Regions from separate parts of the Bradyrhizobium sp. 147 genome, predicted to be linked through region 2. Evidence: predicted binding sites of a transcription regulator. Region 2 holds the regulator's gene; the other holds the start of a gene.
The links. Region 2 encodes LexA, which represses DNA repair genes until DNA is damaged. Its sites were predicted from a motif close to TGTTCNNNNTGTGTTCNG; they were not measured.
Positions count from the first base shown of each region.

Region 1: IVA87_RS28865 (single-stranded DNA-binding protein) is a predicted target of LexA. The motif match lies at 2,568-2,585, and genes of this name have one in related genera.

Region 1 is NZ_JADPKL010000117.1:95,405-101,485, reverse strand. It holds gene uvrA (excinuclease ABC subunit UvrA) at 1-319, opposite strand, end outside; gene IVA87_RS28875 (outer membrane protein) at 607-1,275, opposite strand; gene IVA87_RS28870 (outer membrane beta-barrel protein) at 1,508-2,290, opposite strand; gene IVA87_RS28865 (single-stranded DNA-binding protein) at 2,739-3,233, shown strand; gene IVA87_RS35190 (hypothetical protein) at 3,372-3,494, shown strand; gene gyrA (DNA gyrase subunit A) at 3,588-6,081, shown strand, end outside.
Region 2 is NZ_JADPKL010000099.1:38,131-44,211, forward strand. It holds partial or broken gene IVA87_RS25985 (ComEC/Rec2 family competence protein) at 1-392, shown strand, start outside; gene IVA87_RS25990 (hypothetical protein) at 532-966, opposite strand; gene lexA (transcriptional repressor LexA) at 1,534-2,235, opposite strand; gene glp (gephyrin-like molybdotransferase Glp) at 2,413-3,624, opposite strand; gene IVA87_RS26005 (hypothetical protein) at 3,846-4,052, opposite strand; gene IVA87_RS26010 (HAD family phosphatase) at 4,211-4,834, opposite strand; gene IVA87_RS26015 (alpha-hydroxy acid oxidase) at 4,851-5,984, opposite strand.

The DNA of each region.
Region 1 (6,081 bases), on a different contig from region 2:
TCGTCTTCTGCTCGATCGAGATCGCCGGCGACAGCCCGTCGATCTGATCGACGTCGGGCTTCTGCATCATCTCGAGGAATTGGCGCGCATAGGCCGACAGCGATTCGACGTAGCGGCGCTGGCCTTCGGCGTAGATGGTGTCGAAGGCGAGTGAAGATTTGCCGGAGCCCGACAGCCCCGTGAACACCACCAGCTTGTCGCGGGGAATCTCGACGTCGATGTTCTTGAGGTTGTGCTCGCGCGCGCCACGGATCGTAATCGCGCGCAGGCTTGAGCCCGCGTTCTGTTGTTGGCGCTTGGCCTTGATCACTTCGTCCATCCCGCTGGTCCTCAAGGAATCCCAAAGACGCGCGCTCGCGCCAATGTAAAAGGCGCGCTTCGCCCGGAACCGGGATCGGCGCCGATGGGTATGTCAGCGAACGTAGGAAGAACGCGAGCGGATTTCCAGTGGCACGTGCGAATCGTCAACGGATTGTTGGTGCGCTGGCGGCATCTGGCAGCAGCAGGAGCGAGCGGAACTGCGCGGATCGAGCCGTAAAACAAAAAGGCCGGCGCGAGGCCGGCCTTTCGTGACGATGTGACGTCGGTAGGCGATCAGTATTCAGCTCAGTACTTGGCGACCACTGGGCCCCCGAAGTGATAGTTCACGCCGACCTGCACGGTGTGGAAGTTGATCGTGCCGGAGGCCAGCGGAGCGCCAAGATTAGAGAAGTAGTTCTCGCTGCCGAGGCTACGATAGAGGTACTCGCCCTTGACCGACCACTGCGGAGCGAAGAAAGCTTCGACGCCCGCACCGACGGTCCAGCCGGAATGCCACTTGCTGTCGGAGACGCTCACGCCGAGGGCGCTGACGGTGATCTTGTTGTCGATCCAGGCGTAGCCGCCGGTGCCGTAGAACAGGACGTTGTTAACGGCCCAGCCGATTCGGCCGCGCACGGTGCCGAGCGCATCGGTCTTGGAGGCGACAGTGATGCCAAGTGCGGTCGCCGAAGCGCTCACGTCAGCCCAGGCGCCATCCGCCTCGATACCGAACACGACGTTGCCGGTCTGCCAGTTGTAGCCGGCGGTGCCGCCGACGAAGCCACCCTGCATCCGCGGATCGGACGCGTTTTCCCAAGCGCCGCCGCCGACGACGCCGAGGTAGAAGCCGGTCCAGTTGTAGACGGCGGCCGGAGCGATCGGGGCCTTGGTATAGGGGCGTGCTGCGAGGTCAGCGGCCGAAGCCGGAGCAGCGAGAGCGAACAAACAGGCCGAAGCCAACAAAACCTTTTTCATTTTCAACTAATCCCAGTCCCAGTTTCTGTTGTCGCCTTCCATGCCGAAGGCAGCGGACTCAACGGCCCAACTAATGCCGTGCTTACACCGCTAAAGCCGCAAGTTGTGTCTCCGAAAAGCCACAACAGCCACAAAACGTCTTGATCACTGACTTATCCGTCCGTCTGCTTCGGATAAAACGAAAAAGGCCGGCACGAGGCCGGCCTTTAATCCTTGAACGAAATCAGAGCGATCAGTACCTCGCGACCAGCGGGCCGCCGAAGCGGTAATTCAGCCGGACGAGACCGATGTCGACATCCTGGCCAATTCGGTCGCTCCCGAACACAACGCCCGCCGGCGTGGTAAAGCCGATCGTGCGGTGGCCGAGGAAAATGTGGTCGTATTCGACGCCGACCGACCAATTTGGTGCGAATCCGAATTCCAGACCGGCACCCACCGTGCCACCCCAGCGGGTTTCACGTGCCGATGCCAGCAGCGTGCCAGCGCCCGGGGTGCCTGCGGCGGCATAGACGTCGTACTTGTCCCCGACCACAGCGGCGCCGCCCTTCACATAGAACAGCACATTGTTCCAGGCATAGCCGACCTGCCCAGTGATCAGGCCAAAACTGTCGATGCGAGAGCGGTTACGATCACCGGTGACCAAAGCGGTGCCAGGGAATAGGGTGCTCACGTTGTCGCCGGAAAAGTCAGCCCAGTTGCCCTGGCCCTCGAAGCCGAACACCCAATTGGTCGACTGCCAGCGATAGCCAATCTGGCCACCGACCGTGCCGCCCGTTGCGTTGTGGCAGCCTTCGCCAACCAGAGTGCCGGTAACAGGCGTCACAAAATCCCAGCACTTGTGGCTCGAACCACCGCCGCCGTTGATACCGATGTAGAAGCCGCTCCAATCGTAGATCGCGGCAACGGCGGGAGCCGGAGCCTTGGTGTATGGGCGCGCAGCGAGATCTGCCGCGCTTGCGGGAGCCGAGAGGCCCAGCGCCATTGCACCGATTGCACTAAACAGAATCTTATTCATTGCAGTCTCCCCAGTTTCGACCGCTTCTCAAACTCCCCGAAGCGGCTAATTAAGGCGCGACGCCCATATGAACTAATTCCGAGGCAACCCTAGCTTACGAAACCGGCAAAGTCCGTCTCCGAAATGCCACACTCGCTGACCGAATGAGCCAAGCGCAACTTGATGAATGTTAAGCGGTTTCTGCCGTTCGCGGGAACCCAAAAAAGTTCCATCGAGCCGCTGCCTTCATCACCAACATCGCGGCTTGAAGGGCCCGATATCCGCCCCGATCGTCACAAAGAACAAATCTGGAACAAAGCCAGTGGCGGTGCTATATGTGGGGATAACCCGAGGGGTGATGGGCTGAGCGGCGCCCGCAAGCGTATAGGGTCGCCTCAACGGGCGGCGGAGGAACGCAGAGGGCGGACTCGGCCTTTGAAATTCAGTGGCATTGGAGTGGAGAGCGGCGATGGCGGGAAGCGTCAACAAGGTCATTCTGGTTGGAAATCTCGGCAAGGATCCCGAAATCCGCCGCACCCAGGACGGGCGACCGATCGCCAATTTGAGCATCGCCACCTCTGAGACCTGGCGCGACAAGAACACCGGCGAGCGCAAGGAAAAGACCGAATGGCATCGCGTCGTGATCTTCAATGAAGGGCTGTGCAAGGTCGCCGAGCAGTACCTGAAGAAGGGCGCGAAGGTCTACATCGAGGGCGCGCTCCAGACCCGCAAATGGACCGACCAGAGCGGCGTCGAGAAGTACTCGACCGAGGTCGTGCTCCAGGGCTTCAACTCGACCCTGACGATGCTCGACGGTCGCGGTGGCGGCGGAGGCGGCGGCAGCTTCGGCGACGAACCCAGCGGCGACTTCGGCTCGTCCGGTCCCGTAAGCAGCGCTCCGCGCCGTCCCGTTGCCGCTGGCGGTGGCCGCAACAGCGACATGGACGACGATATCCCGTTCTGAGAACCCGGATCACGCGGCCGAGGCGCATTGCCTGATTGGGCTCGCCTGGTGTGCCGTGTCAGCAATTCATGTTCATCGGCGGGGTGGGCTCGGATTTTCCGGGCCCGCTTCATGTTTGACGTGAGCTCGGATTGCGCCATGACAGATATTCTGACAGGGCACTCGCAGCGCGATCTTGAGGCGATGGAGGCCATTGCCGAAGGCCGCTTCCGCACCTGTCGGGAGCGGGGCTCGGAAGGGCTTAAGTTGTTGGAAAAATAGGCGGAAAAATCGCTTGCCCTGACCTTCGCGAGGGTAGTTATCGCGGCCCCGATGCGCTATATGATTCCCAGATAAACCTGACCGGATTTCCCCTTGGCTGACGACGAAAACAAGCCCGGCAACCAGCCGGCGCAACCCTCGGACATTCGCCCCGTCTCCATCCTCGACGAGATGAAGAAGTCCTACCTCGATTACGCCATGAGCGTGATCGTGTCGCGCGCGCTGCCCGACGCGCGCGACGGCCTGAAGCCGGTGCATCGCCGCATCCTGTTCTCGATGAACGAGGAAGGCTATACGCCGGACAAGAAGCACAAGAAGTCGGCCGGTATCGTCGGCGACGTCATGGGCCAATACCATCCGCATGGTGACCAGGCGATCTACGACGCGCTGGTGCGCATGGCGCAGCCTTTTTCGATGCGCGAATTGCTGGTGGACGGGCAGGGCAATTTCGGCTCGGTCGACGGCGATCCGCCGGCGGCGATGCGCTACACCGAGTCGCGCCTAACCAAGATCGCGCTGAAGCTGCTCGACGACATCGACAACGAGACCGTCGACTTTCAGGACAATTACGACGGCTCGAGCAAAGAACCGGTGGTTCTGCCGGCACGGTTCCCGAACCTGCTGGTCAACGGCGCCGGCGGCATCGCCGTCGGCATGGCCACCAACATTCCGCCGCACAATCTCGGCGAGGTCATCGACGCCTGCCTGGCGTTGATCGACAATCCTTCGCTGACCATTGACGAGCTCAACAACATCATCCCGGGCCCGGACTTCCCGACCGGTGGCATCATTCTCGGCCGCCAGGGCATCCGCAGCGCCTACCATCTCGGCCGCGGCTCCATCGTGATGCGTGGCAAGGTCACCTTCGAGACGATCCGGAAGGAGCGCGAGGCGATCGTCATCACCGAGATCCCGTATCAGGTGAATAAGGCGACGATGGTCGAGCGCATCGCCGAGCTCTACAAGGAAAAGAAGATCGAGGGCATCTCCGACCTGCGCGACGAGTCCGACCGCGATGGCTACCGCGTCGTCGTCGAGCTCAAGCGCGATGCCATGCCCGACGTGGTGCTGAATCAGCTCTACAAGTTCACGCCGCTCCAGACCAGCTTCGGCGTCAACGCCGTCGCGCTCGATTCCGGCCGTCCGCAAACGATGAACCTGAAGGACATGCTGACGATCTTCGTCGGCTTCCGGGAGCAGGTCGTCACGCGCCGGACCAAGTACAAGTTGCGCAAGGCGCGCGAGCGCGCGCATGAGCAGGTCGGCCTCGCCATCGCGGTCGCCAACATCGACGAGATCATCAAGGTGATCCGCACCTCGCCCACACCGGCGGCTGCGCGCGACACCCTGATGACGCGAGACTGGCCGGCGCGCGACGTCGAGGACATCATTACGCTGATCGACGATCCGCGCCACCGCATCAACGAGGACGGCACCATCCGCCTGTCGCTGGATCAGGCCAAGGCCATTCTGGAATTGCGTCTGGCGCGGCTCACTGCGCTTGGCCGCGACGAGATCGGCGACGAGCTGTCAAAACTTGCCGGCGAGATCGGCGACTATCTGGAGATCCTGCGCTCGCGCGCCCGCATCCTCGACATCATCAGGACCGAGCTCGCCGAGGTGAAGGCCGAGTTCGCCACGCCGCGCCGCACGGTGATCATGGAGCAGGAAGGCGAGGTCGAGGACGAGGACCTGATCCAGCGCGAGGACATGGTCGTCACCGTCTCCCACGCCGGCTACGTCAAGCGCGTGCCGCTGTCGGCCTACCGGGCGCAGCGCCGCGGCGGCAAGGGCCGTGCCGGCATGCAGACCCGTGACGAGGATTTCGTCAGCCGCCTGTTCGTCGCCTCCACGCACACGCCAGTGCTGTTCTTCTCCTCACGCGGCCAGGTCTACAAGGAAAAGGTCTGGCGCCTGCCGATGGCCGCGCCGAACGCGCGCGGCAAGGCGCTGATCAACATCCTGCCGCTGGAGCAGGGCGAGCGCATCACCACCATCATGCCGCTGCCCGAGGACGAATCGACCTGGGGCAATCTCGACGTGATGTTCGCCACCACAGGCGGCAACGTCCGGCGCAACAAGCTGTCCGACTTTGTCGATGTCCGCCGCTCCGGCATCATCGCGATGAAGCTCGATGACAACGAGGCGATCGTCGACGTGCAGATCTGCACCGAGCACGACGACGTGCTGCTGACCGCCGCCGGCGGCCAGTGCATCCGCTTCCCCGTTACCGACGTGCGCGTGTTCACCGGGCGCACCTCGATGGGCGTGCGCGGTATTGCGCTTGGCGAAGGCGACAAGGTGATTTCGCTCGCGATCCTGCGCCATGTCGAGACCACATCGGACGAGCGCTCGGCGTACCTGAAGATGCGCCGTGCGGTCGCCGGCGAAGCCGCGACTGAGGAGACCGCCGCGGACGGAGAGGCCGAGGAGACCTCCGGCAGCTTCCAGCTTGCCCAGGAGCGTTACGCCGAGATGTCGGCGCAGGAGCAGGTCGTGCTCACCGTCTCGGTCAATGGCTACGGCAAGCGCACCTCATCGTACGAGTACCGCACCACGGGACGCGGCGGCAAAGGCATCGTCGCCA
Region 2 (6,081 bases):
AGTAGCTCGCTGGCTGACGGCGTGTCGTGCGATGAGTCCGGCTGTGTGACGCCGCTTGCCGACGGTCGGCTGGTCGCGCTTTCCCTGCGCATCGATGCGCTGGCTGAGGATTGCAGTCGTGCCGCGCTGGTGGTCACGACGCGCCCCGCGCCGCCCGATTGCGCGGCGATGGTGGTCGACCGGCAACGTCTCGCCAGCCAAGGCGCGCTGGCATTGACGCAGCGTGGTGACGGCTTTGCGATTCAGGCGGTGAGAGCAAGAGGCACAAGCCGTCCCTGGCTGCCGGCCGGCGCCGGCGAGGGTGATTTCGACGGCAGCCTTGTGCCGAGGACGGCCGCGGCCCGCAACCGGATGCAACGCCGGCGGAGACCGACCTGCAGGTCGACGATTAGGCGCCGGACGATTAAAAACAAACGCGAAGAGTAGGTCCGGGTCCGACCGGACGTTCCGCAGCATTAAATCTTACCATCTCGCCGGCCTCGGCCGGCGATGGCAATTTCAATCCTGGCCCGACCCCGCGGGCGGGGCGGCTCAGCCAATCGGCAAGCGCGTGATCGTCGACCGGCTATCGGCGACGATCTGCGGCTTGTGCTCGCGCTCGCTGACCGGCTGCGTCACCGGCAATTGCAGCACGGTTGCGCGCTGGCCTTCGACGAGCTGCGTCACCAGCACGTATTTGCCGTCGGGGAATTCGATCGCGTCATGATGGCGGTCGGGTATGTGCGGATCGATCTTGCCGAACTTGCCGACGCGGGAGTTGATGGTGCGCGTCCAGATCCAGCGATTATCGTAACGGACGTTGTCGGCGAAGGCGAGCTCCGTTCCCGGCAGCAGGCAGACGGCCACGGTCGGATCGGCCGCGGAAGCAAAGCCGCGCGTTGAGGTGCCGCGGAACGTTGTCGACACGATCGTCTCGCCGACTTCGGCGGGGCGAGATGCAACGGCATGCAGGCTGTAGTCACACATCGGGTGCTCCTCATTCGAAGATAGCAACCCGCGCCTCCTTCGGAGGCGCAAGCCTCTATCAGAGTGGAAGCACGTAACGCTCTGCTCCGTTGTAGGCAAATCTGCGGCTGGCGTTGCCGGACGCGATCACATTATCTTTCCCGAAGCCATAGGAACAAAGCTCGCTTCAGTGCATTCGGCGGATGCGAGCGCCCGTGGCCTACGGGCGCCGACCAGGGGAATGTGGCCAGCTTCGCCGTGGCTGTCGGTCGATGGCAGTTCGGGCGTTGCGGAAATGCTCGCTCCCTGCGTGCGCTGACTTGCGTGCGTGGTGCTGCAATCGAGTTGCGAATGCTTGCGCGGCCGATCAAGCGATCAGCACGCTGCGAAGGCGCTTAAGGCGATCCTGCACATCGTAATCTCCTAAGATCTCTTCACAAGCGATGAGTGCTTGGGGCCGCATGCCGAGGATGGAGCGCCGGAGAGAGGGGCCGGATAATCTGCGCAAGACCAAAAGACTATCCAGCTGGAGCGGACCGTCGTCCGCTCCAATCGGAATCATTGGTATCGAATGACCGCTAGCTCGTCTCAGTACTTGCGGTACAGCCCGATCAGCTTGCCCTGAATCTTCACCCGGTTCGGCGGCAGGATGCGCACCTCATAGGCGGCATTGGCGGGCTCGAGCGCGATCGACGCCCCCCGGCGGCGGAAGCGCTTGAGCGTCGCTTCCTCGTCGTCGATCAGGGCCACCACGATGTCGCCGGTATCGGCGCTCTCGTTACGCTGGATCAGCGCCATGTCGCCATCGAGAATGCCAGCTTCGACCATCGAATCGCCGCGCACTTCGAGTGCGTAGTGCTCGCCTGAGCCGAGCATGTCGGGCGGCACGCTGATGGTGTGACTGCGGGTCTGCAACGCTTCGATCGGCGTGCCGGCCGCGATGCGACCCATCACGGGCACCGCAACGGGACGCTCGCCCTCGTCTGCGGAAGAACTGGAGCTCGCGCGCACCTTGCCGAGATTGCCCTCGATGACGCTCGGCGTGAAGCCGCGGCGGCTGCCGGCGGCGGCCTGGAGCTCGGGCAGCTTGATCACCTCGATGGCGCGGGCGCGGTTGGGCAGGCGGCGGATGAAGCCGCGCTCCTCGAGCGCAGTGATCAGGCGATGGATGCCCGATTTCGAGCGCAGGTCGAGCGCATCCTTCATCTCATCGAAGGAGGGCGGCACGCCGCTTTCCTTCAGACGTTCGCTGATGAACCGCAGAAGCTCGTATTGTTTGCGCGTTAACATCTCGACCAAAGTCCCCCGGTTGATGTCGTTCGATTCCGAGACGCTGAATTGGAGCGGTAGACCGCTACATGCTCGAAACAAATCATGAACGGACACTATATGTTCCATATGTGTTCCGCAACTGCTTAATTTACCGTGAACGCGGCAAAGTTCGCGGAACGCGTGTAGTGGATGCGTTCAGACGGGCAGGCGCAGCACCTCGCAAGGCGAGCCGGCCTCTGCCTTCGGAGCGAACGGTGCGCGGACGAGAAGTGCCTGTGCTGCAGCGAGATTCGCAAGCAGCGAGGAATCCTGGTGATCGACGGGAAGGGCCACCAGCGTGCCGTCGTCGCGCGTCTCCAGATGTGCGCGCAGATAGTCCGCGCGCATATCGTTTGCGTCCACATCGCGGCCGAGCACGGCGCGCTCTTGTCGGTGATGAATCACGGATCGTCCCGACAAGGCGCGAATCAGCGGCACCAGGAACAGGAAGGCGCACACGTAGGATGACACGGGATTACCCGGCAGGCCGATCACGCGCATCGCGCCGAGCCGCCCATGCATCATCGGCTTGCCCGGGCGCATCGCGATCTTCCAGAACGCCATCGCGACGCCTTCGTCCCTCAGCGCCTGCTGGACCAGATCGTGGTCGCCGACCGACGCGCCGCCGCTCGTGACCAGGATCTCGGCGCCGCTCTCGCGGGCGCGGCGGATGCCGGCAGTGGTGGCCTCCAGCGTATCGGCGACAATGCCAAGGTCGATGGTATCGGCCCCCTCGCTGCGGGCGAGCGCGTGCAGGGCGTAGCCGTTGGAATAGACGATCTGGCCGCGACCGGGCGTGGTTCCCGGCATTACCAGTTCGTCGCCGGTGGCGAGGATCGCGACCTTCGGACGGCGGCAGACGGCAAGCTGCGGATGATTCATGGCGGCGGCGAGTGCGAGATCGCGCTCGGTGAGACGGGTTCCCTTGCGCAGGAGCAGGTCGCCTTCGGAGAAGTCGACGCCCGCGGGGCGGATGTGGCGGCCGGCAATGGCGGCTTCCTTGATCGTGATGCGCTTGCCGTCCGCAACCGTGTCCTCCTGGATCACGACTGCGTCGGCACCGTTGGGAATGACGCCGCCGGTGAAGATCCGCACGGCTTCGCCGGGGCCCAGCGTTCCCGCGAATGGACGACCCGCCGCCACCTCGCCAATCAAGGTGAGCGCACTATCGAGCTTTGTTGCATCGCTCGCGCGCACCGCGTAGCCGTCCATCGCCGACATTGCTTCCGGCGGCTGTGTGCGCAGCGCCGCGACATCGCGTGCGAGCACGCGATGATAGGCCTCGTTGAGGGAAACCATCGCTTCAGGCAGCGGCTCCGCACCTGCCAGCACCGCGGCAAGCGCGTCAGAAACCGGCATCAAGGCCAAGGGCGGAAACTCCTGCTGAGCATATCGGCAATGGGCGGCGAAAGTTCTAGCCGAGTGCAGGCGTGAGGCAAAGGCGCCGACAGGATGATTTATCCTGCGTGATCTCCGTCATGAAGAATCGTGCGCAGACCGGTCACGGCATGATCCGGAAGGCGAGACAGACCGGTACGAGGATAGCCATGGCGAGGACGACAAGGATGAGCGCCACGGCCAGCATCGGATCAACTCTGCGTCTGTTCGCCCGAACTGACGCCGGCTGTCACGTCCGGAGCTTTGGGGCTTTGATCCTTGTCCGGCAGCGGATCGGCCTGCGACTTTAGGTCGGCGGCCTTGCTGATCAGCTTGGCGGAGAGGCGCGAATCCGAGGTGGTCTTGGCGAATTCGAGCAGCAAGGAGGCTTGCTTTGTGAGGTAGGCTTTGCCCAGCACGAGAATAAGTCCGATGTAGACGTCCCAACGGACTCATAGAGTCCGGAGGGAGGTATTCCGTTCCCGGAACTCTGTACAAAAATGTACAAAGTGAATTGGTCCCTACCCGAGCGGATTTGGGTGCCCGGAACCCGACCCGATCCGGTCGGCATCGGTGGTCAAATTCCCAACCCTAGCAAGGCCTTGCCGACATCACCGGGCGAGGTGACATGCACCGCCGTCAGTCCACGCGCTCGCGCCCCCTCGATGTTCTCGGCAAGGTCGTCGAAGAAGACGATTCGGCTGGCTGGCAGGCCGATCGCCGCCACGACATGATCGAACGCCTCTGCATCCGGTTTGCGCAGGCCGATGCTGGACGACAGATAGAGCTCGCGGAAATGCCCGAGCACCCCGGCATATTCCTTCGAGAAATAGTCGACATGTGGCCGGTTGGTGTTGGAGAAGGCATATAGCGGCACCTGCTTCGCCGCGCGCGGCAAGAGCTCGGCGATCTCAGGCATCTCGCCGGCGAAGATCGCGTTCCATCCCTCCAGAAATTGCGCGTCGGAAATGCCGATCCCGAGCGATGAACGCAGCGATTGGAAATAATCCTCGTCGCTGATCTTGCCGACCTCGTGCAGCCGGTAGGCCTCGTCACGCACATAGCGTGCGACGATGGCCTCGGGCTGGCAGCCCGCATGCCCCGCCCAGCAGGCGATCGCCTTGGAGAAATCGATATCGAGCACCACGCGGCCGAGATCGAACAGGAGCGCATCGGCGCTACCGGGGGAGAGTGAGGTCATCGCGTTCTTTCACTTTTCAGTATCGGTAGGGCTCGTGGTCGAACAGCGGGAACGCGCTGAACACGCTCGGCGCATTCGTTGCGGTCGCCTGATGCAGGCAGGATTTGTCGACTTCGGCGAACGAGGTGGCACCCAGGAGGCCGAGGCAGCGCAGCACTTCGTCCTCCAGCAGTTCCAGCATTCGCATCACGCCTGCTTCGCCGGCCGCGGCCAGCGCCCAGCATTGCAGCCGGCCGATGCCGACGATGTCGGCGCCGGCCGCGATCGCCTTGACGATGTCGGTGCCGCGGCAGAAGCCGCCATCGACCATGATCTTGGCGCGGCCCTTCACCGCCTCGACGATTTCAGGCAGCACATGCATGGCGCCGCGGCCGTGATCGAGCTGACGGCCGCCATGGTTGGAGACGTAGATCCACTCGACACCGTGATCGATCGCGATCTGAGCGTCCTCGGCGGTGGCGATGCCCTTCAGGATCAGTGGGATCCTGAACTTGTCCTTGATCATCTTCACCGTCCGCCATTCCAGACCCTTCTGGAAATCGCCGCCGGTCGCGCGCAGGCGGCTTTCGCGAACGTAGCGCTTGGCGATGTCACGTTCGCGACGGCTGTAATGGGCGGTGTCGACAGTCAGGCAGAACGCGGCATAGCCGTTCTTCTCGCTCCGGCTGACGACATCGGCGACGAAGGCATCGTCGCCGCGGACATAGAGCTGATAGAGCCGCAGCGCGTCGGGCGCGGCCTCGCCGGTCTTCTCGAGCCCCGGCTCGGACACCGAGCTCAACATGTGCGCCGCACCGAAGGTGCCGGCGGCGCGCGCGACGCTTGCCGCGCCATCGGGATCGAAGATCTCCAGCGCACCGACGGGGGCGAGCACCACCGGCAGCCGCATCCTGCGGCCGAACTGCTCGACGGAGCCGTCGACCTTGCGAACGTCGCGCAGCACGCGCGGGCGGAAGGCGATCTCGTCCAGCGCCATGCGGTTGCGGCGCATCGTGGTCTCGGTCTCGGCAGCGCCGACGATGTAGTCCCAGGCATTCTGGTTGAGGTTGGCGCGCGCCTTCCGGATGAACTCGTGCAGGTTCTGGAACGGCTCGTTGCTGGCGCCGAGTTCGACGTTCCTGTCCGGCCGGATGCGGGGCGCGTCATTCATTGTTGTCCTCCCGAGAATTTGAAGTCTTGTCGCCATCGCCTAGCGTGTCCGGCCCTCCAAAACCATCCTAAAATCGCATAGCTGCGAGGCGTGGGCG